Regions from separate parts of the Arthrobacter sp. NicSoilC5 genome, predicted to be linked through region 3. Evidence: riboswitches for the same ligand, from Rfam matches in the RefSeq annotation. Region 3 holds a riboswitch; each other region holds the start of a gene.
What was found. A riboswitch is a leader RNA that binds a small molecule or an ion and turns the genes downstream of it on or off. The one in region 3 is predicted to bind thiamine pyrophosphate.
Positions count from the first base shown of each region.

Region 1 (5,366 bases), 1.5 Mb from region 3:
TCATGGCCATGTGGTGGTGGTAGCGGCCTGCGGAGACGAACAGTGCCTGCCCGTGCCAACCCGCGGTCTTTTCGAAACCGAGCGTTCCCACATAGAAGTCGCGGGCGGTCTGCACATCGCCAACCTGGAGGTGGACGTGGCCTACGCCGGCCGCCGTCTGCCGCTGGCCTTCCAGGGACTCCTCGGTGAGGTACTGCTCAAGGTAGCGCTGCGGCGGGAGCGCCAGGCTGTCCATGACCACGTCGGTCCCGTTCCAGGACCAGTTGCTGCGGGGGCGGTCCCAGTACAGCTCGATGCCGTTGCCCTCGGGGTCGGTGAAGTAGAAGGCTTCGCTGACCAGGTGGTCGGCACTGCCCGTGAAGGCCCGCGGCTCGTACTGGGCAGCAGTGGCGACGGTCGCGGCCAGGGAGGCCTGGTCCTCGAAGAGCAGCGCGGTGTGGAACAGGCCCGCCTCTCCCCTGCCGGGAAGGTGCAGTCCGGGAGCCGGCGCAAGGTGGACCAACGGCCGGCCCAGGCGGCCAAGGTAGAGCCCGCCGTCCTGCTCTGCCACCACCTCAAGGCCCAGCGCACGCTGGTAGTAGTCGGTCATGACCTTCATGTCGCCCACCTTGAGCATCACGGTGCCCATGGCGAGGTCGGCAGGAAGAAGATCCTGGCTGCTGGCTGATGCGGTCATTGAAGGCTCCTTGCATTGGCGGCCGTCCCATTGGCGGCCTGTCACCTATTAAAATTACTTGAAGCTTCAATTTATTCCAAGTCCCCGGGAACCGTTTGTCAGCGAATGATCCGCCCGCCCAGCACCACGTGCTCCAGCGCCGTAATGGTCTCCGGTACAGCCCGCGGATCTTCCCGGCATACGACGACGTCGGCGCGGGCCCCCTCTTCCACTCCATCCGCTCCCAGCCAACTGCGTGCTGCCCAGCAGGCGGAGTCGAGGGCCGCGTCCATGGGGAGGCCGGCGCCGTGCAGGGCGAGGATTTCGTCGGTGATCCTGCCGTGCCGGATCACGCTGCCGGCATCGGTGCCGGCAAAGATGCGCACACCCGCTGCGTGGGCTTCCGCCACCCGCTCGAGCCTGCGTTCCCATAAGGCGCGCATGTGGGCTGCATAGCGCGGGAATTTCGCGTCCGCCTGGGCGGCAATGTCGGGGAAGGTGGCGATATTGATGAGCGTGGGCACGATCGGTACGCCCTGCTCCACGAACCGGGGCAGGTGGCGGGACAGGAGCCCGGTGGCGTGCTCGACGCAGTCGATGCCGGCGTCCAGCACCTGGTCCAGGGTGTCTTCGGCGAAGCAGTGCGCCGTCACCCTGGCGCCTTCGTCGTGCGCCGCCTGGACGGCATCGCGGACGACGGCGGCGGGAAACGATGGCGCCAGGTCACCGGCGCTGCGGTCAATCCAGTCACCCACCAGCTTGACCCAGCCGTCGCCGTCGCGCGCCTGCTTGCGGACGGCCTCCACGAGGCCGTCCGGTTCAACTTCCTCAGCGAAGCCGCGCAGGTAACGGCGCGTCCGGGCGATATGGCGCCCGGCACGGATCAACACCGGGAAGTCCCTGCCACCCTGCATCCAGCGGGTATCCGCCGGCGAGCCGGCATCCCGGACCAGGAGGGTTCCGGCGTTGAGGTCCGCCTGCGCCTGGTCCCTGGCGGCTGCGGGCTCCACGGGGCCCGCGGGGCCCAGGCCGATGTGGCAGTGGGCGTCCACGAAGCCCGGCAGGACCCAGCCGTCGAGTACCCGGCCGGGAGGAGTGTCCGGCTTGTTGAACGTGAGCCTTCCGTCCACCGACCAAAGTCCATGCCGCACCCGGTCCGGCGCGGTCAGGACGGGTCCACGGAAGTGGATGATGTCTGCCATGGGGCTCCTTTCGATGCCCGGTCAGGCTAGCACCGCAATTATGACAAGCCTGGTTCAGGGGCCTGTGGTAGCTTCGTTCCTGACCACACGGGTGCCCTTGCAGGGGCTGAGATCGGGCTGACGCAGCCTGCGACCGTTGAACCTGTCCGGGTAATGCCGGCGAAGGAAGTGAGTATTCCCTTGAGTACGCAAAACACGCAGTTGAACCCTGCCCTGCTGCCGTCCGCCGGGGAGCCCGGCGACACATCCGTTCCGCAGGTAACCCAGTCCCTGAAGTCCCATTCCCTCGCCTACCTTGCGGATGAGGCGTCCGGGATCCGGGTACCGGTGACGGAAATTTCCCTTGAACCATCACCCAACGGCCAGCCGAACGCACCCTTCCGGACCTACCGGACTGCCGGACCCGGCAGCGACCCCGTCCGCGGGCTGCAGCCCTTCCGCGCAGAGTGGATCGCCGCGCGCGGGGACACCGAACCCTACGGCGGCCGGGAGCGCAACCTGCTCGACGACGGCCGCTCGGCCGTGCGCCGCGGTGCTGCCTCCGCGGAGTGGAAGGGCGCACAGCCGGTGCCACGCCGCGCCGTCGACGGCCGGACGGTGACGCAGATACACTATGCCCGGCAGGGAATCGTGACGCAGGAAATGCGCTTCGTGGCGCTGCGCGAAAACTGCGACGTTGAGCTGGTCCGCAGCGAGGTTGCTGCCGGCAGGGCCATCATCCCGAACAACATCAACCATCCGGAATCCGAGCCGATGATCATTGGCAAGGCTTTCCTGGTGAAGATCAACGCGAACATTGGCAACTCCGCGGTGACGAGTTCCATCGCGGAGGAGGTGGACAAGCTGCAGTGGGCCACCCAGTGGGGTGCCGACACCGTCATGGACCTCTCCACCGGCGACGACATCCACACCACGCGGGAGTGGATCATCCGCAACTCCCCCGTGCCGATCGGGACGGTGCCGATCTACCAGGCGCTGGAAAAGGTCAACGGCGAGGCCAACGCCCTCACGTGGGAGATCTTCCGCGACACCGTGATCGAACAGTGCGAGCAGGGTGTGGACTACATGACCATCCACGCCGGCGTGCTGCTCCGCTATGTCCCGCTGACGGCCAACCGGGTGACCGGCATCGTCTCGCGCGGCGGCTCCATCATGGCCGGCTGGTGCCTGGCCCACCACCAGGAGAACTTCCTGTACACGCACTTCGACGAGCTGTGTGAAATCTTCGCCAAATACGACGTCGCCTTCTCCCTGGGTGACGGCCTCCGCCCTGGTTCCACGGCGGACGCCAACGACGCCGCGCAGTTCGCGGAGCTGGACACGCTCGCCGAGCTGACGCAGCGGGCCTGGGGGTACGACGTCCAGGTGATGGTGGAGGGGCCCGGCCACGTTCCCTTCCACCTGGTCCGTGAGAATGTGGAACGGCAGCAGGAGCTGTGCAAGGGTGCGCCCTTCTATACCCTGGGCCCGCTGGTCACCGACATCGCTCCCGGCTACGACCACATCACGTCGGCAATCGGCGCCACCGAGATTGCCAGGTACGGGACCGCCATGCTCTGCTACGTCACGCCAAAGGAACACCTGGGCCTGCCCAACAAGGACGACGTCAAGACGGGTGTCATCACCTACAAGATCGCGGCGCACGCGGCGGATCTGGCCAAGGGCCACCCGGGGGCGCACGAACGGGACGACGCCCTGTCCAAGGCACGGTTCGAATTCCGCTGGCGCGACCAGTTCGCCCTGTCCCTGGATCCTGTGACCGCGGAGGCGTTCCACGACGAGACGCTTCCCGCTGAACCGGCCAAGACGGCGCACTTCTGTTCCATGTGCGGCCCCAAGTTCTGCTCCATGCGGATCAGCCAGGACATCCGTGACGAATACGGGTCGGCAGACTCGCAGGCGGCACTGGCGGACATGGCATCCGGCATGCGGGAGAAGAGCCAGGAGTTCCTGGCCAAGGGCGGCAAGGTGTACCTGCCGGAACCGACGGTCGCTGCCGGCAGCTAGGACGCCCGGGCGGGCTGGCTTCGGCTGACCCCGCTGATGAACTGGCGGATGGCCCGGTCCCCGTCCAGGGAGTCCTGGGGCCGGTGCCCTCCCGCGGCAACGCGGTGCAGGGCACCGGTCTCCCTGAGGTACCCGGCAATTTCCTCATAAAGCGGCTCCCAGCCACCGGTCAGGACCAGCGTGGGGACACCGGGAACAATATGCAGCGGCGCATCCCAGGACGGCGCCTGAAGGCGCAGCCTGCGGGCGGAGCGTTTTTCCTCGATGGTGGCCGGCTGCTGGAGGTCGGTGGCGTAGACGCGGCGGACGAATTCGCGCTGGAAGTCGTCGTCACTGAGCTGGTGGCGGACGTCGAAAAGCGGCTGCATCAGGCTGATATGCGCGGCCGTGGCCGGCAGTTCCGCCGTCAGCGACAGGCAGGCCGGTTCCACCAGGGTCAGGGAAAAGACCAGGTCCGGGCGTTCCACCGCGGCCATCATGGCGGGGATCGCCCCCTGGGAGTGCGCCACCACATGTCCGCCGGCGGCGCCGCGGCCATCGTCGGCAAGCGACCTTAGGATGATCGCGGTGTCTTCCGTGAAGGAGGATTCCAGCGGCTCCGCGGCGGAATCGTAGCCGTGCCTGCGGAGGAACAGGGCATCATAGGCAAGTCCCATGCCGTGCTGGCGGGGCCATGCGGCGGCGCCAAAGGTACCGGCGCCGTGCACGAACACTACCCTCTGCTTGAACATATCCCAACCCTATTCCACGGTGCCGGCATCCCAACGAAAAAGCGCCAGGTGTCGTCTTGAGCGGTCAAAACGGCACCTGGCGCTACTCAGTTGGTTGCTACTTGCCCATGAACTTGTCGAAGCCCTTGGGAAGGTTCAGCTGGGACGGGTCGAAATCGCCGCCCTGCTGGCCGAAGGCCGCGCCGGTGGGCAGTGCCTTGGCAGCGTTGGCCCGGCGGGCCTCGGCCTCCTTGCGCTCCTGCGCAGCCTTGGCCGGGTTTCCCGACTTCGGCTTCTTTTTCGGCGCGTTCTTGGCGTTCTTGCGCGCACCGCCGCCGGCTCCGGGCAGGCCGGGCATCCCGGGCATTCCCGGCATGCCGCCCTGTGCCATCTTCTTCATCATTTTCTGGGCCTGGGCGAAGCGCTCCAGCAGGCCATTGACCTCGGAGACGTGGACACCGGAACCACGGGCGATGCGGGCGCGCCGTGAGCCGTTGATGATCTTGGGTGCCAGCCGCTCGTGGGGGGTCATGGACCGGACGATCGCCTCGACGCGGTCAATCTCCCGCTCGTCGAACTGTTCGAGCTGCTGCCGGATGTTCTGCGCGCCCGGCATCATCATGAGCATCTTCTTCATAGAGCCCATGTTGCGGATCTGCTGCATCTGGGCCAGGAAGTCTTCGAGGGTGAAGTCTTCCTGGTCGGCGAACTTCTTCGCCATGCGGGCAGCTTCGTCTTTGTCCCAGGCCTTTTCGGCCTGCTCGATGAGCGTGAGGATGTCGCCCATGTCCA
Region 1 covers NZ_AP024660.1:1,163,033-1,168,398, forward strand. Annotated here, with positions in the region: gene LDO22_RS05505 (VOC family protein) at 1-676, opposite strand, end outside; gene LDO22_RS05510 (amidohydrolase family protein) at 775-1,857, opposite strand; TPP riboswitch at 1,935-2,042, shown strand; gene thiC (phosphomethylpyrimidine synthase ThiC) at 2,059-3,864, shown strand; gene LDO22_RS05520 (alpha/beta hydrolase) at 3,861-4,595, opposite strand; gene ffh (signal recognition particle protein) at 4,693-5,366, opposite strand, start outside.
Region 1: linked by a shared signal. The riboswitch ahead of thiC (phosphomethylpyrimidine synthase ThiC) and the one ahead of LDO22_RS12315 (ECF transporter S component) in region 3 are both predicted to bind thiamine pyrophosphate.

Region 2 (5,366 bases), 1.1 Mb from region 3:
CGAAGTGGATCTGCCGGGTGGTGATGTCCGAGGAAACCAGCCGGACGCGGACCTTGGTACCGGACTCCAGTTCGCCCGCGCAGCGTGCAGTCACCGCAGGTTCGGCGATCTGGATGATCCCCGAACTTCCGTTCCCGTTGCCGTTGCCGTTTTTCCCGTTCCCGTTTCCATTCTTGCCATTCCCGTTGCCGTTTCCGTTCTGCGGCTTGGATCCGGAAATGACGATCGCATCAAACTCCTGCCCGATGTGGTTCAGCAGCAGCGCCGCTTCCACGGTGTCCAGGGCCAGGCGTTCCATGCGGGAGGCCAGCTGGTCCGATCCCGCCATGATGCCCGGGAGCAGCGGCAGGGCCTCCCGCGCCCAGCCAGGAACGTCGCCGCCGTTGCTCAGGGCCTCGCAAATGACCAGCACGAAGCGGTCCACCAGGCGGCGCAGCGGCGCGGTGGTGTGGGCATAGGCTGCGCCGATGGCCGACTGGATGCCGTCTTCCGGGACAGTGCCGTCGAAAGCTGTGTAGGACGCGCCACGGAACAGCATGCCGGCTGAGTGCATGATGGCCAGCTGCCGCGGATCGGTGGGATCGAGGGACCGGAGGTACTCGCCGTAGCTGACCTCCCCGTCCCATGGCCTGCCCAGCACCTCGGTCTGCAGCCGGAAATGCCGCAGGGACCGTTCATCCGGGGCAGGCATGGTGCGCAGGATGCCCACTTTGCCCTCCAGCATCAGCTGCGCGGCGGCCATTCCGGTCATCAGCGAAATCTGTGCATTCCAGTCCTCCACGGGAAGCTGCGGAACAGCGTCGATCCGGTAGCCGCCGTCGGGCAACTGGACGATCTCCTGCTCAGGCATGTTCAGGCTGGCGCCCCCGCGTGCCCGTTCCAGCGCCACCCGCTTCAGTCCCACCTCGCGGAGGAGGCCCAGTACGGGGGAGGCAGTCCCGGCGTCGAGATCGGCCTGGGCGCCTTTGTAGCTGAGCTTGTCACGGCTGATGACCCGCGCCCTCCGGACGCCCACGGACAGCACTGTCGCGTCGCCGTCGAGCGTGAAGTCCCAGACGAAAGCCGAACACTCCTGGCCGGGCAGCAGGCTTCCGGCGCCCTCGCTGATCACCTCGGGGTGCAGCGGGATCCGGCCGTCCGGGGCGTAGAACGTCTGTCCGCGGCGCCGCGTCTCGGCGTCCAGCGGGCCGCCCGGAGCAACAAACGCCGGAACGTCGGCGATGGCGTACATGACCCGGTAGCCGTTTCCGTCCGGTTCGATGAACACTGCCTGGTCCAGGTCCGTGGACGACGCCGGATCGATGGTCACGAATCCGACGGCGGTCAGGTCGTAGGACGGCAGTTTCAGCGCGGCGACGGCGGCGCGGGCGTCTTCCACTGCTTCGGCGGGGTACGGTCCCGGCAGTTCAAGTTCCGTCCGCAGCAGGCCCAGCGCCTCTTCCAGGGCGTTCTTGTGGTCATGGACGTTGGGGGCCAACCGATGATGTGACACAAAAATCAGCGTATCCCCAAGTCCCGGAATTAAGCAGGCTCAGGAGCCGGTGCCGTCCAGCGCGTCGAGAAGGGAGGCGGCGGCGGCTGCGGGGTCGGGTGCTTCGGTGATGGCGCGGACCACCACGATCCTGCCGGCACCGGCCTCCACCACGTCACGGACGTTTCCGTGGTCGATGCCGCCGATGGCAAACCATGGCACGGGATCTCCGGCCTGCCGGGAGGCTTCGGCGGCATATGCCACCAGTTCAGGGCCGACGGCGGCCCTGCCGGGTTTGGTGGGCGTGGCCCAGACCGGACCCACACAGAAGTAGTCCAGCCCGGACGGCCCCACCGTTGCGGCCAAAGCGGCGTCCACCTGGTCAGTGGTGTGGCTGGAGAGCCCAATGGCCGCGTTGCCGTTGACCAGCGTCCGCGCTGCCGGCAGCGGAAGGTCCTTCTGGCCGATGTGGAACACCGGCGCCCCGGACAGCACGGCGATGTCCGCACGGTCGTTGACGGCCCACAGCCGGCCATGGCGTACCGCTGTTTCCTTCAGGACCGCCAGGAGGTCCAGTTCCTCTGCGGCTTCGATGGTCTTGTCGCGCAGCTGGATGATGTCCACGCCGCCGGCAAACGCGGCGTCAACGAAGTCCGCGAAATCGCCGCGCGCAGTCCGTGCGTCGGTGCAGAGGTACAGGCGCGCTGCCTTGAGGGCGTCAATGTGGCCGGCGTTGGCAACTTCGGCGGGGAGGGCAGCGGAGGCTGGGGCGTGGGGGCCGGCGGGCAGGGATGAGGCGGACACATTCATGCCTGCAAGCCTAGTTCCTCTAAACTGGGCTGGTACTGCGGGAGCCCGCGGCAGCTGTCATAAAGCGCCGGGCTGAGAGGGCGTCAGAGCCGACCGCTTGACCTGATCCGGTTAATGCCGGCGTAGGGAAGGAACCACATGCGCAACCCCGTTGACAGTCTCCCCGGGCCCGAAGGCGCCAGCGCAAACTCCACTGTCCGGGCCGACGTCGCCGTCATCGGCGGGGGAGTGGTGGGCCACGGCATCGCCTGGGAGGCGCAGCGTTCCGGACGCTCCGTTGCCCTGATCGACGACGCACCCGGAAACGGTGCCAGCTGGGCCGCCGCGGGCATGCTGGCCCCGGTCAGCGAACTGCACTACCAGGAGGAGGACCTCCTGGAACTGATGCTTGAGGCGTCGTCCCGCTGGCCAGGGTTCGCCGCGGGGATCGCCGGCGCGACGGGGGCGGATTGCGGATACCTGACGACGCCGACACTCGCCGTGGGTGCCGACGCCGCGGACCGCCGCGCGCTGATGGACCTCCGCGCGGTACAACAGGCCAACGGACTGGGGGTGGAGCCCCTGGCCGTGCGCGAAGCCCGCAAACGCGAGCCGCTCCTCAGCCCCGCCATCGCCTGTGCCCTGGACACACCCGCGGACCACCAAGTGGACCCCCGGCGCCTGGTGGCGGCCCTGCGGCTGGCCCTCGCGGGCGTTGCACTGACGTCCCCGGAGCTGGCCGCCGCGGGCGCGGTGGACGGGTATGCCGTGCCGGACCGGGCCACCGGCCTGCTGTGGGAGGGCGGAACGGTTGCCGGTGCCAGCCTCGCCGGCGGCGGCACCGTCCTGGCAACGGAAACCATCGTGGCCAACGGCCTGCAGGCAGGGGACCTTGGCGGCCTGCCCGACGGCCTCGACCTGCCACTGCGCCCAGTCCACGGGGACATACTCCGTCTCGCCGTTCCGCAGCACCTCCAGCCCCTGGTGACCTCCACGGTTCGTGGGCTGGTGCACGGAGTCCCCGTCTACATCGTCCCCCGGCAGGACGGGACCGTGGTGATCGGGGCAACCCAGCGCGAGGACGCGCTCTCCGATGCCGTGAGCGCCGGAGGCGTCTACCAGCTGCTGCGGGACGCTCAGGCGCTGGTGCCCGCCGTCGCTGAACTGGAACTGCTCGAGTGCACCGCCCGGGCCCGCCCCGGTACCCCCGACAACGCGCCCCTGCTGGGCCGCGTGCCGGTGGATCCGGGGTCCGGAAACCCTGCCGCCGGGCATGTCCCGGGACTCATCATCGCCACCGGGTTCTTCCGGCACGGCGTCCTGCTCACCCCCGCCGCAGCCGCCATCTGCACGGCACTGCTGGACGGGACATCAGATTCCCGCTGGTCGCCCTTCAGCCCGGAGCGGTTCTCCCGGCCGGCGGCAGCCGCCACCACACCCCACATCAAGGAGACAGCGTGAACATCACCCTGAACGGAAACACGCACGAGGTGGCCGACGGCGCCTCCATCACCACGCTCGTCAGCCAAGTCACCGGACGCCCGCTGGCACCCAACGGACAGGCGACGGACGGCGGGAAACTGGGCGTCGCCGTCGCACATAATGCCCAGGTGGTGCCGCGGAGCCAATGGTTCGCCACCGCGCTCGCCGAGGGCGACGATATTGAACTTGTCACTGCAGTACAGGGAGGCTGACGCCATGACCGAAACCAGCACCATCAACCCCGCCGGAAACGCGGGCGCCGCCGACGCCCTGGTGATTGACGGCGTCGCCCTCGGATCCCGGCTCATCATGGGCACGGGCGGGGCACCCAGCCTGGACGGCCTGGGCGCAGCGCTGCTGGCCTCCGGCACCGCCCTGACCACGGTGGCCATGCGCCGGTACTCCACTGCTGAAACCGGTTCGCTGTTCCAGCTGCTGGTGGACCATGGGATCCGCGTGCTGCCCAACACGGCCGGCTGCTTCACGGCCAGGGATGCGGTCCTGACCGCCGAACTGGCGCGGGAGGCCCTGGAGACCGACTGGGTGAAACTGGAGGTCATCGCCGACGAGCAGACCCTCCTGCCGGACGCCGTGGAACTCGTGGACGCCACGGAGCAGCTGGTCAACCGCGGGTTCAAGGTCTTCGCCTACACGAATGACGACCCCGTGCTTGCGTTGCGGCTGGAGAACCTCGGCGCCACCGCCGTCATGCCGCTGGGCGCCCCGATCGGCACCGGACTGGGGATCCTGAACCCGCACAACATCGAGCTGATCGTTTCCCGCGCGTCGGTGCCGGTGGTCTTGGATGCAGGCATCGGCACGGCGTCAGACGCCGCGCTGGCCATGGAGCTGGGCTGCGACGCCGTCCTGCTGGCCACGGCAGTGACGCGTGCCCAGAACCCCGCGCTCATGGGCGAGGCGTTCAAGCACGCAGTGATCGCCGGCAGGATGGCCAGGGCCGCCGGGCGCATCCCGCGCCGGGAGCACGCCCTTGCCTCCTCTGCGATGGAGGGCCGGGCGGAGTTCCTCTGACCCCCGTCATACAGGTGTGGCCACCGCCCGGATGGGTGGTGGCCACACGCGTTTGTACTGCCCTGCCGGCGGTCAGCGCCGCAGAATAACAGTCAGGCGTTCCGTGTCGCGGCGGGCGCGGGTACGGCCCAGGTAGACGACGGCGGCGATGGCCGCAGCTACTCCCAGGACCATGGGCAGGACCCACGGAAGCCACGTGGTCCCCGGCAAGTAGCCGAAGCCCGCAGTCATCAGGATGATCCAGGCCAGCGCCGCAACACCCGCGGCAACACCGGCCGGAACTGCCGCACCGTATTTGGCATGCCGCTTGTCATTGGCCCAGACGACGAAGCCGGCGGCGACGGTTGCCAGCACCACGATGGTCAGCGAAAGCATGGATCTCCTTGGGAAACTGCGGTGGCCCGGGGACGGGCAGAGGGTGAAACGGGCCGGACTAGAACTGGCCGAAACCTACGCGCCGGACCTCCTCGGCACCGATTTCCACGTATGCCAGTGCGTTGCCCGGAACAATGATCAGGCGTCCTTTGTCATCCTTCAGGCGCAGTTCGCTGCCCTCATTAATGGCTTCGCCAACAACCTTGGCCACCGTCTC
Region 2 covers NZ_AP024660.1:1,502,943-1,508,308, reverse strand. Annotated here, with positions in the region: gene LDO22_RS06995 (RNB domain-containing ribonuclease) at 1-1,492, opposite strand, end outside; gene thiE (thiamine phosphate synthase) at 1,532-2,281, opposite strand; TPP riboswitch at 2,309-2,427, shown strand; gene LDO22_RS06985 (FAD-dependent oxidoreductase) at 2,420-3,721, shown strand; gene thiS (sulfur carrier protein ThiS) at 3,718-3,954, shown strand; gene LDO22_RS06975 (thiazole synthase) at 3,959-4,774, shown strand; gene LDO22_RS06970 (hypothetical protein) at 4,847-5,149, opposite strand; gene LDO22_RS06965 (DUF3107 domain-containing protein) at 5,208-5,366, opposite strand, start outside.
Region 2: linked by a shared signal. The riboswitch ahead of LDO22_RS06985 (FAD-dependent oxidoreductase) and the one ahead of LDO22_RS12315 (ECF transporter S component) in region 3 are both predicted to bind thiamine pyrophosphate.

Region 3 (5,366 bases):
TGTCGTCCAGGCCCAGCCCGCGCATGGTCCGGGCAAACAGCGCGCTGTGCATCCGTTCCGGCCTGCCGCCGCCGTATTCGTCCGCCTGGATTTCCACGAGGGCAGCCTTCGCCCGGCCGGTGAGCCGCGGAATGGCCCAGGTGTGTGGATCGGCTTCCTTCAACTGGTACACGGACTTGTGGATCAGGAACTCTTTGAGCTGCTCCAGGCTTGCCTTCCGTGCGACAAAGCGGGAAACGCTGGGACCGGTGTCCATAGAGGCGAGGCCAAAAAGGACGTCGGCAACGGCATCGCTGGTCATGGCAATCCCGGCGGCCAGGTCGGCATCACCGGCGGCCTGGCGTGCGGCGGCACGAAGGGCGGCTTCGAAGGGTTCCTCGATCAGGCGCCGGACCCTGATCAGGGCAGGTTCCCACTCCCAGGCGTCGCTGACCCCGTCCAGGCCCGAATAATGCAGTTCGTAGAGGCAAAAGAGGGACAGCTGGATGTCTTCGCCGGCGATGATGTCACCGGTTCGGGCCACCTGCCCCGCGACCAGCCAATGCAGCCCGTCCAGCTCGGGCGTGGCTGCATCAGGGGCCTTGGACAGGGCCGCAAAGAGGGCGCTGCTGATGGGGCCTCTGGTGTCCGGGATTCTCATGGTGCTCCTTGGTTGCCGCGCCGGTTCCGGGAAGGGACGCCGAAGGTGCTCCCATTCCCTGTGGTGGTCGTACCCCGGGGACAACATAGTAAGCATGATTACTAATGAAAGCTAAGCGGCCTGGTGCCGCCTGGCATGTACGGGTGCTTGTCCCGCTGCGCCTGGTCAGCCAGGGCTGGTTGGCCGGCGCTACTCGTCCAGCGCCGACCCCAGGATGTCGCGCAGTGCCTCAACCACCAGTTCGTGGTCCTGCAGCTGCGGCAGTCCGGACACCGCCACGGAAGCCACCACCCCAACGCCCGTGACGTGGATCGGAAACGCGCCCCCGTGTGCCGCATAGCGGGACTGGTCGAACCAGGCGTTGTCCTCGATCCGGCCGCCGCCCAGCCGGCCACGCAGTCCCACCAGGAGGGAGGGTGCCTCGTACCGGAGGGCAGTGCGCTGCTTGGCCCGGATCCAGTGGCCGTTGTCAGGCGTGGCGCCAGGAAGTGCGACATGGAACAGCACCTGCTCACCCTTGGCGATGTCGATGGCGATGGGCAACGACCGCTCCTTGCCCAGTTCAACGAGGAGCAGGCCAAGGTTCAACGCATCGTCCAGCGAGAAGCCGGGGAACTGGAGCTCCCGGACCTCCGCCTCGATGCGGGCAATCTGCGCCTCCAGTGAGCCCTCCGGCTGGGCGTCGCTGGAATCAGGATCGAACCCGGTCACATCCGGTGGATTGGCGGTCATGGCCCTCAATCTACTCCTGCCAGGTGTAAACTTGACCACGCCCAACTGGGCGAAATTAACAGCGTTACCCAACCACAAAGCAACACTAAAAACGACAGGGGAGCGCCGCCGTCGGGCATCCTGGCACAGGCCGGGCACCGCAGGTGGGCGCTGAGAGTGCGGACAGCCGCAGACCCTCGAACCTGATCCGGTTAGTACCGGCGCAAGGGAGTCGAGTTCTCAAAGTGTCGCGGATGCACGGCCACAGGCCCGCAGCCGGGTCCACTTTCCCCTCCTGTTTCCCAGGAGGATCACATGAGTACTGCAGCAATCAAGAAGACCACCAGTAAGTCCTGGCGCGTCGTGGACATCGTCGTCGCCGCCCTGGTGGCCATCGCGGGCGGTGTCATCTTCTGGGCATGGGACCAGGGGGCCGCCGCACTGTCCGCCCCCATGAACGCCGCCTACCCGCCCCTGACCGGACTGCTCGCCGGCGGCTGGATGATTCCCGGGGTGCTGGGCATGCTCATCATCCGCAAGCCCGGAGCCGCCCTGTTCTGCGAGACCGTAGCCGCCACCGGCGAACTGCTGATGGGTTCCCAGTACGGCGCCTCGGTCCTGTTTTCGGGTTTCATCCAGGGCCTGGGCGCGGAAATCATTTTCGCGATCTTCGTCTACCGCAAGTTCAACCTGCCTGTATCGCTGCTGGCCGGCGCCGCGGCAGGGTTCTTCTGCGGCCTGAATGACTCGTTTGCCCCGTGGGGCTGGAACATTGCCTACTCCGGCGCGGACAAGCTCGCCTACATCGTGCTGACCACCCTTTCCGGGGCCATCCTGGCGGGCGCTTTGTCCTGGCTTGCCACCCGCGGCCTGGCCCGCACCGGCGTGCTGAGCTCCTTCGCGTCCCGTAAGGCTGCCACGGAGCCTGTCTTCTCCTGATGGCACCCTCCCAGGACGCCTCCGGCACGATCCAGCCTGCCGCCATCGCCGCCCGCGGCTGGGGATGGCGGCACGCCGGACGGGCCAAGCCCGCCGTCCACGGCCTTGACCTGGACATCGCCCCCGGGGAGCGGGTGCTCCTGCTGGGGCCCTCCGGCGCCGGAAAGTCCACGCTGCTGCACGCCCTTGCCGGCGTCCTGGGAGACATAAACGACGACGGCGAGGCAGGCGACGCCGACGAGTCCGGTTCGCTGCTGGTTGACGGAGCCCCGCCCCGGGCACGGCGCGGCCGCGCCGGTCTCATGCAGCAGGACCCGGAGACCCAGGTGGTCCTGTCGCGGGTGGGGGACGACGTCGCCTTCGGCGCCGAAAACCTTGCGGTGCCCCGCGACGCCATCTGGCCGCGCGTTCACGAGGCACTTGCCGACGTCGGGCTCGCCCACCTCCCGCTGGACCACCCGACGTCGGCCCTCTCCGGCGGCCAAAAGCAGCGCCTGGCGCTGGCGGGCATCCTGGCGATGCGTCCCGGACTGATCCTGCTGGACGAGCCCACCGCCAACCTGGACCCGGACGGCGTGCTGGAGGTCCGCGACGCCGTGGCCCGCTCCCTGGACAAAACCGGGGCGACGCTGGTGGTGGTGGAGCACCGGGTGTCCGTCTGGAAGGACCTCGTGGACCGGATCGTGGTCCTGCAGCCCGGCTCCGCCGCGGATCCTGCAGTGCTCCTGGACGGGCCGCCGGACCGCGTCCTTACGGAGGCGCGGAGCATGCTGGCCGCAGCGGGCGTCTGGGTGCCCGGGTATGTGCCGGCCACACGCGCCCGCGCCGCCGTCCCGGCTCCCGGTGCAGGCAGCCTCCTGCTGGCCGCGGAGCAGCTGGGCGTCTCCCGCGAACGCCCCCGCCGCAAAGGCTTCCGGAAGATCCCGCCGGTCCCGGTCCAGGAAGGCGTGTCCGCGCAGATCCGTGCCGGGCAGGCCCTTGCCATCACCGGCGCCAACGGTGCCGGCAAGTCCACGTTCGCGCTGACCCTCGCAGGGCTGCTTGAGCCGGTGTCCGGAAAAGTGTCCGCGACGCTGGACCTCAGCCGCGGTGCCGGCATCGACCCGTACAAGTGGAAGGCCGAGCAGCTGATTTCGCGGGTGGGCACGGTGTTCCAGGAGCCGGAGCACCAGTTCGTCACCGGAAAGGTGCTTGACGAGCTGCTCTTCGGCCCCCGGCACCTGGGGCACGGCGAGGACCGGGTTGAGGAACTGCTGGAGCGGCTGCGCCTTACCCAGCTGGTGGACGCCAACCCCTATACGCTCTCCGGCGGTGAGAAGCGGCGCTTGTCCGTGGCCACCGTCCTGGCCGCCAGCCCCCAGGTGCTGATCCTGGACGAGCCCACGTTCGGCCAGGACGCCAATACCTGGGCCGAGCTGGCATCGTTCCTGTCCGAGCTCCTTGATGCCGGCACCGCGGTGGTAGCCGTGACCCATGATGCCGAATTCACGGAGGCGCTGGGCGGGGCGGAACTGCGGATGGCCGTGGCGGAAGCGGTGGCGCCATGAGGCAGCAACTCACCTTGAGCGGCAACCACGCCCTCCTTGCCCGCGCCAACCCTTTGAGCAAGTTCGCGGCCGTCCTGCTCATCACGGCCGTCCTGGCGCTGTCCATCGACTGGGTGTCCGCGTCCGTGGCCCTGGTGTTCGAACTTCTGTTGTTTCCCCTGGCCGGGCTCACCCTGTCCCTGCTGTGGCAGCGCGGCTGGCCGCTGATCCTCGCCGCTGCCGTGGGAGGCTGGAGCACCTCCATCCTGGCGCCGGACAGCGGCAGGATCCTGCTCGACGCCGGCATCTGGACCATGAGCGAGGGTTCCCTCCAGCTCGGCATAGGATTCCTGCTGCGCGGTTTTGCGATCGCCCTCCCGGCGGTGCTCCTGATGAGCTGCACCGATCCCACCGACCTCGCCGACGCGCTCGCGCAGAAGGCACGCCTGCCGCACCGGTTCGTCCTGGGAACCCTGGCTGCGATGCGTTTGGTGGGGCTCATGGCCGAGGAATGGCAGACCATCGGGATGGCGCGGCGTGCCCGCGGCGTAGGTGCGCGGGGCAGCCTGGGGCAGCGGGTGAAGGCGACACTCGGGCAAAGTTTCGGGCTCCTGGTCCAGGCCATCCGCCGTGCATCGAGGCTCGCCGTCACCATGGAGGCGAGGGGTTTCGGCGGCGGCCGGCGGACCTGGGCCCGGGGGTCCACCTTCAGCCCGCTGGACCTCTGGGTGGTGGCAGGCGGCGTCCTGGTGGCCGGACTCGCCCTTTTCGCAGCTGTTACGGCCGGTACCTGGAATATGGTGTGGCTGGGGAGTTAAGCCACCCGCCCGGGGGACAGGCGGGGCTCCCTATCGCACCGAATGGGTACCGCCCTCCTGGAGCCCCCTTCCGCGCCCGTGGGTGGCTGCCACGAAGGCTGGATAGCTCATTTATGATATATTCGCGGTATGACCCAGGAGACCGCTGAACACGTTGCCGCCATGCTGAGGGACGCCCGGAGCGAGAAAGGGTGGACCCAGGGGCAGTTGGCCGCCGAACTTGGCACCAGCCAGAGCGCCGTGGCCCGGATGGAACAGGGCAAGCAGAACCTGAGCCTGAAAATGATCCAGCGGCTGGAAAACATCTTTGACCGCAGCATCGTGAACGTGGCCAAGCCGCAGATGACCCACCTGCGGGTGGAAGGCGGCCGCACCCTGTCCGGAGCCGTCGACGTCAACAGCAGCAAGAACGCCGGCGTCGCCCTGCTGTGCGCCAGCCTGATCAACAGGGGCACCACCGTGCTCCGGCGCCTGGCCCGGATCGAGGAAGTCAACCGCATCGTCGAGGTCCTGACCAGCATCGGCGTCGAGTGCACCTGGCTCAATGACACGGATCTCCGCCTGCGCCGGCCTGCCGTCCTGGACCTGGACGCCATGGACGTGGACGCGGCACGCCGGACCCGCAGCGTCATCATGCTGCTGGGCCCCCTGCTGGATGAGTCCCGTGAGTACCGGCTTCCCTACGCCGGCGGCTGCGACCTGGGCACCCGGACCGTGGAGCCCCACATGCAG
Region 3 covers NZ_AP024660.1:2,615,098-2,620,463, reverse strand. Annotated here, with positions in the region: gene LDO22_RS12325 (iron-containing redox enzyme family protein) at 1-640, opposite strand, end outside; gene LDO22_RS12320 (heme-degrading domain-containing protein) at 830-1,372, opposite strand; TPP riboswitch at 1,459-1,599, shown strand; gene LDO22_RS12315 (ECF transporter S component) at 1,667-2,290, shown strand; gene LDO22_RS12310 (ATP-binding cassette domain-containing protein) at 2,290-3,837, shown strand; gene LDO22_RS12305 (energy-coupling factor transporter transmembrane component T) at 3,834-4,634, shown strand; gene LDO22_RS12300 (UDP-N-acetylglucosamine 1-carboxyvinyltransferase) at 4,764-5,366, shown strand, end outside.

Region 4 (5,366 bases), 1.6 Mb from region 3:
TGGAGTGCCTGGGCCGTGACCGGACCAAGCACCAGGTGGCCGAGGTCACCTCGCTTGGCCTGGTCCAGATGACCCGCAAGCGCATGGGCACCGGACTGCTGGAAGTCTTCGGCGAACAGTGCGAGGCCTGCGCCGGCCGTGGCGTTGTGACCCACGACGATCCCGTGGAGCACCGCCGCGCCAACATCGTTGCCGCCGAGCACCACGTCCAGCGCACCGACAACCGGCCCGAAGCCCGCGCGGAAGCCCGTCCGGAAGGGCAGCGGAACGACAATACCCAGCCCGGCGTGCGTACTGAACGCAAGCGGCGGCGCGGACGCGGCGGGCAGCAGCCCGAAGCGGCCCCGGCACCTGCCGTCCACGTGCACACGGTCCAGCCGGACCCGTCGGACGCCGAGCGGCACGCCAAGGCGGAGGCCACCAGGCTTGCCCTGGCGAACATTGCCGCTGCGGCCCACGCTGCCCACCTGCATGACGATGAGGTGGCGGCAGCCCGGCAGGTGCCTTCCGTAGAGCCTGCGCCGGCGCCCGTCGAGGAGAAGCACGACGCCGATGCCCCGGCACGTCCTGCGGCTGTCCTGACGTTCGGCGGCGAGGAAGTCCCGCTTCCGTTCGTGGAGCATGCTGAGGAACAGCATCCCCTGCCCGCCCTCACCCTGGACCGGCTCGCGGAAGCGTTCGCCCACCTTGGGCAGCCGGCTTCCCCTGTGGAGAACGCGCCTGCCAAGACCGCCGAGGCCGTGAAGGTGCCGGAGGCTGCGGCGCCGGAACGGCAGCACGACGGCGGGGGAGCGGAAGCCCGCGCCGCCGCAACGGAAGCTGCAGCCGGAAAGGACTACTCCGACCACACGCTGGAGCAGTCGCGGCAGCGCAGGCCGCGGCGCCACCGTGCCGCCAGCCGTGCCCAGGGTGCCGCCAACGAGACCGCCGTCCAGCATCACGAAAACGTCCAGGCGGCAGGCGCAGGCCATTCGCACGCGGCCAAGGCTCCCGAACCCGTGAAGCCCCAGCAGGCACCGGCGGAACCGGGCAAGGCGCCCGAGGAACCCATCATCCTCGGCGTGGGTGTGCCTGCCTCGGAGCTCTAGGCGCAGGAGTTACCGGCCAAACGGCCACGCAGTAAGGAATCCCCGTCCTGCGGACGATTCACCCGGGAAGCACCGTGGGAATCGGCCGTGTGGCGGGGATTCCTGCTGCTGCGAGGTTGTTGTTTCCTTGACCCGAGGGCTGTCATCCTTTCCTCCTGGTGCGGCCTACGGGCTAGGGTGGAAACCGACACGGGGTGCCGCGCAGAAGGCCGGCTGAGATCCAGACCCGTTGAACCTGTCCGGCTAGTACCGGCGAAGGGATGTCTCTTGTCTTCGACCCTTTCCATGCCCCTTCCTGCTGCCTCCGGCGTTCCCACCGCGCTGCCCCCGGGCCGGGACGTCCCGCGGGTCCTCTCGATCGCGGGCTCCGACCCGTCCGGTGGCGCCGGCATCCAGGCCGACCTCAAAAGCATTGCCGCCCACGGCGGATACGGTATGGCTGCCATCACCGCCCTGACGGCACAGAACACCCGTGGCGTGCAGGCTGTCCACGTTCCTCCGGCCGCTTTCCTCGCCGAACAACTGGACGCGGTCAGCGACGATATCTCCATCGACGCGGTCAAGATCGGCATGCTGGGCGACGAGAGCGTCATCCGCACTGTCCGGCATTGGCTGGAGAAGGTGCGCCCCGCCGTCGTGGTCCTCGACCCCGTGATGGTGGCCACCAGTGGTGACCGGCTGCTGAAGGAATCCGCGGAGGCTGCCCTCCGCGAACTGCTGCCCCTGGCGCACCTCATCACTCCCAACCTTCCGGAGCTTGCCATGCTGGTGGGCGGGGACCCTGCCGGGACCTGGCCGGCGGCGCTGGACCAGGGAAGGCGCCTTGCCGAAGCCACCGGAGCCACCGCGCTGGTCAAGGGTGGCCACCTCGCGGGTGCAGACTGCCCGGACGCGCTGGTCAACACGGCCGGCCTCCTGTCCCAGGAAGTGGTGGAAGTGCACGGCAAACGAATTTCCACCCGCAACAGCCATGGCACCGGCTGCTCCCTGTCCTCCGCGATGGCCACCGTCCAGGCACGCCTTGGGGACTGGGAGGCATCGCTCCTGACGGTCAAGCCATGGCTGGCCGGCGCCCTTGAGAACTCGGAGCAGCTTGAGGTGGGCCAGGGCAACGGCCCCGTGCACCATTTCCACCATGTGCGGCCGGCCCCCGCGGAAGGCGCTTTCGCTGCCCGGCTGTGGACGGAAGCCCAGCAGGACGTGGCGGACATCTACGCCCTGGACTTCATCCGCGGCCTGGCCTCCGGAGACCTTGCTGAGAAGGACTTTGCCTACTACCTGGCGCAGGATGCCCTGTACCTGAACGGCTACTCCCGCGTCCTCGCCCGGGCCAGTGCCCTGGCCCCCTCCGAAGCGGAGCAGCTGTTCTGGGCCGGATCCTCGCAGCAATGCCTGGAGGTGGAGTCGGAGCTGCACCGCTCATGGCTCAGCACCCGCCCTGCCCAGGGCGGACTTGGCCCCGTCACCAAGGCCTACGTGGACCACCTCACTGCAGCGTCGGCGTCGGGAAGTTACGCCGTCCTGGCCGCCGCTGTTCTGCCCTGTTTCTGGCTCTACGCCGAGGTAGGGGAAAAGCTGCACGCCCAGTTCCTCGCCTCGGGAGCGCCTGACGGCCACGCCTACGCAGCCTGGCTCCGGACCTACGCCGACGAGGGCTTCGCCGAAGCCACCCGGCGGGCCATCGCCATCGTGGACGCGGCAGGGCGGAAGGCCTCCGACCATGAACAGGCGGCGATGGTGACCGCCTTCAGGCAGTCCTGCCGCCTGGAAGTGGAATTCTTCGACGCGCCGAGGCTGCATGCCTGACCCCTGCGGGCAGCACCGCCGCTATTATGGAGGGGCATGGTTGCGGTGCTGCTTGTCGGGGTGTGGTTACTACCACAGCCGGGCCGCCGGAACCAGCCTCATTTGCGGCCGTAGATGGATTTAGCGTATTCTGGATCTTCGGTGCTTACGCCAACACTTGGGTTATGACCCCACGGCGTTGAGGCACAGCGAGAACCCTGGCTTTTCCGAGTCGGTTCCGCACGCAAATTTTGTAATAAACGTCGAGAGAAGTGAGTTCCCAAGTGGTGTACGCGATTGTCCGCGCAGGCGGCCGCCAAGAGAAGGTTTCCGTTGGAGACTTCGTTACCCTGAACCGCGTCGCCGGTGGAGCCGGCAGCACCATCGAGCTGCCCGCACTGCTCCTGGTTGATGGTGACAAGGTCACCTCCGCCGCCGCTGACCTGGCCAAGGTAACTGTTACGGCTGAAATCCTCCAGGACCTGCGTGGTCCTAAGATTGTCATCCAGAAGTTCAAGAACAAGACCGGCTACAAGAAGCGCCAGGGTCACCGCCAGGAACTGACCAAGGTCAAGATCACCGGCATCAAGTAACCACCGGTTACTGTTCAGGTATTTCAACAGATTCCCCAGAATTTAGAGGCAGGCATTTCAGATGGCACATAAAAAGGGCGCGAGCTCCACTCGCAACGGTCGCGATTCCAACGCTCAGTACCTCGGCGTCAAGCGCTTCGGCGGCCAGGTAGTTTCCGCAGGCGAGATCATCGTCCGCCAGCGTGGCACCCACTTCCACCCGGGCGCCGGCGTTGGCCGTGGCGGCGACGACACGCTGTTCGCACTGACCCCGGGCGCCGTTGAGTTCGGCACCCGCCGCGGTCGTCGCGTCGTCAACATCGTTGCTGCTGCAGCTGCAGAGTAACAACCAGTTCTGAAGCGGTGGAGCGGGCCTGAGGGTCCGCTCCACTGTTCTTTTAACCGCATTACAATCGATGTGGCGTCCGCGGGCGCCCATCTAAACAGCATTTGAGGAGATCCACGTGGCCAGCTTTGTAGACCGGGTAGTCCTGCACGTATCCGGTGGAACCGGCGGCCACGGATGCGTCTCCGTCCACCGCGAGAAGTTCAAGCCGCTGGGCGGGCCCGACGGCGGCAACGGCGGCAACGGCGGCGACGTCATCCTCCGGGTGGACCACCAGACCACCACCCTCCTCGACTACCACCACGCACCCCACCGGCACGCCAGCAACGGCGGACCCGGCATGGGCGACTGGCGCGGCGGAAAGAACGGCGAGACCCTCGTGCTGCCGGTGCCGGACGGCACCGTGGTCAAGACCAAGGACGGTGAAGTCCTGGCGGACCTCGTCGGCGAAGGTACCGAGTTTGTGGCAGCCGCCGGCGGCATCGGCGGCCTGGGCAACGCGGCCCTCTCCTCCCAGAAACGCCGTGCCCCGGGCTTCGCGCTGCTGGGCATCGAGGGGGATTCCCGGGACATCGTCCTGGAACTGAAGTCCATTGCCGATATCGCCCTGGTGGGCTTCCCGTCCGCCGGCAAGTCCAGCCTGATCGCGGCCATGTCCGCTGCGCGCCCCAAGATTGCCGACTACCCGTTCACCACCCTGGTTCCCAACCTGGGCGTGGTGCAGGCCGGCGAAGTGCGGTTCACCATCGCCGATGTTCCTGGCCTCATCGAAGGCGCCAGCGAGGGACGGGGACTGGGCCACAACTTCCTGCGCCACGTTGAGCGCTGCGCGGCCCTGGTCCACGTACTCGACTGCGGCACGCTGGAATCCGACCGTGACCCGCTCACGGACCTCGCCATCATCGAAGGTGAGCTCGAGAAGTACGCCGTCGACATGAGCTACGCGGGCCAGGACGGCGAAGTGGTTCCCCTGAACCACCGCCCGCGGCTGGTCGCGCTGAACAAGGTGGACCTGCCCGACGGCAAGGACATGGCCGAGTTCGTGCGCCCGGAACTCGAGTCGCGCGGCTACCGCGTCTTCGAGGTGTCCGCCACCAGCCATGAGGGCCTGCGCCAGCTCGGTTTCGCCATGGCGGAGATCGTCAAGGCCGCCCGCGACGCGGTGGCGGCGGCCCCGCCCAAGGTACAGCCCGTGGTGCTGCGTCCGCGCGCCGTCAACGAAGCCGGGTTCAAGATCCGCCGCGAGGAAAAGAACCTGGAGCCGCTGTTCCGCGTCCTGGGCGAAAAGCCCGAGCGCTGGGTCAAGCAGACCGACTTCACCAACGAAGAGGCCATCGGCTACCTGGCGGACCGGCTTGCCCGGCTCGGGGTGGAAACCGAACTGTTCAAGCAGGGCGCCAAGCCCGGCGACACGGTGGTCATCGGTGACGATGACGGCGTCGTCTTCGATTGGGAGCCCACCATGATGGCGGGGGCTGAGCTGCTGGCCTCGCCGCGCGGCACCGACGTCCGGTTCGCCGACATCGGCGACCGCCCCACCCGCAGCCAGAAGCGCGAAGAGCAGCAGGAGCGCCG
Region 4 covers NZ_AP024660.1:1,041,130-1,046,495, reverse strand. Annotated here, with positions in the region: gene LDO22_RS04855 (Rne/Rng family ribonuclease) at 1-1,088, shown strand, start outside; TPP riboswitch at 1,269-1,366, shown strand; gene thiD (bifunctional hydroxymethylpyrimidine kinase/phosphomethylpyrimidine kinase) at 1,374-2,894, shown strand; gene rplU (50S ribosomal protein L21) at 3,158-3,466, shown strand; gene rpmA (50S ribosomal protein L27) at 3,528-3,791, shown strand; gene obgE (GTPase ObgE) at 3,910-5,366, shown strand, end outside.
Region 4: linked by a shared signal. The riboswitch ahead of thiD (bifunctional hydroxymethylpyrimidine kinase/phosphomethylpyrimidine kinase) and the one ahead of LDO22_RS12315 (ECF transporter S component) in region 3 are both predicted to bind thiamine pyrophosphate.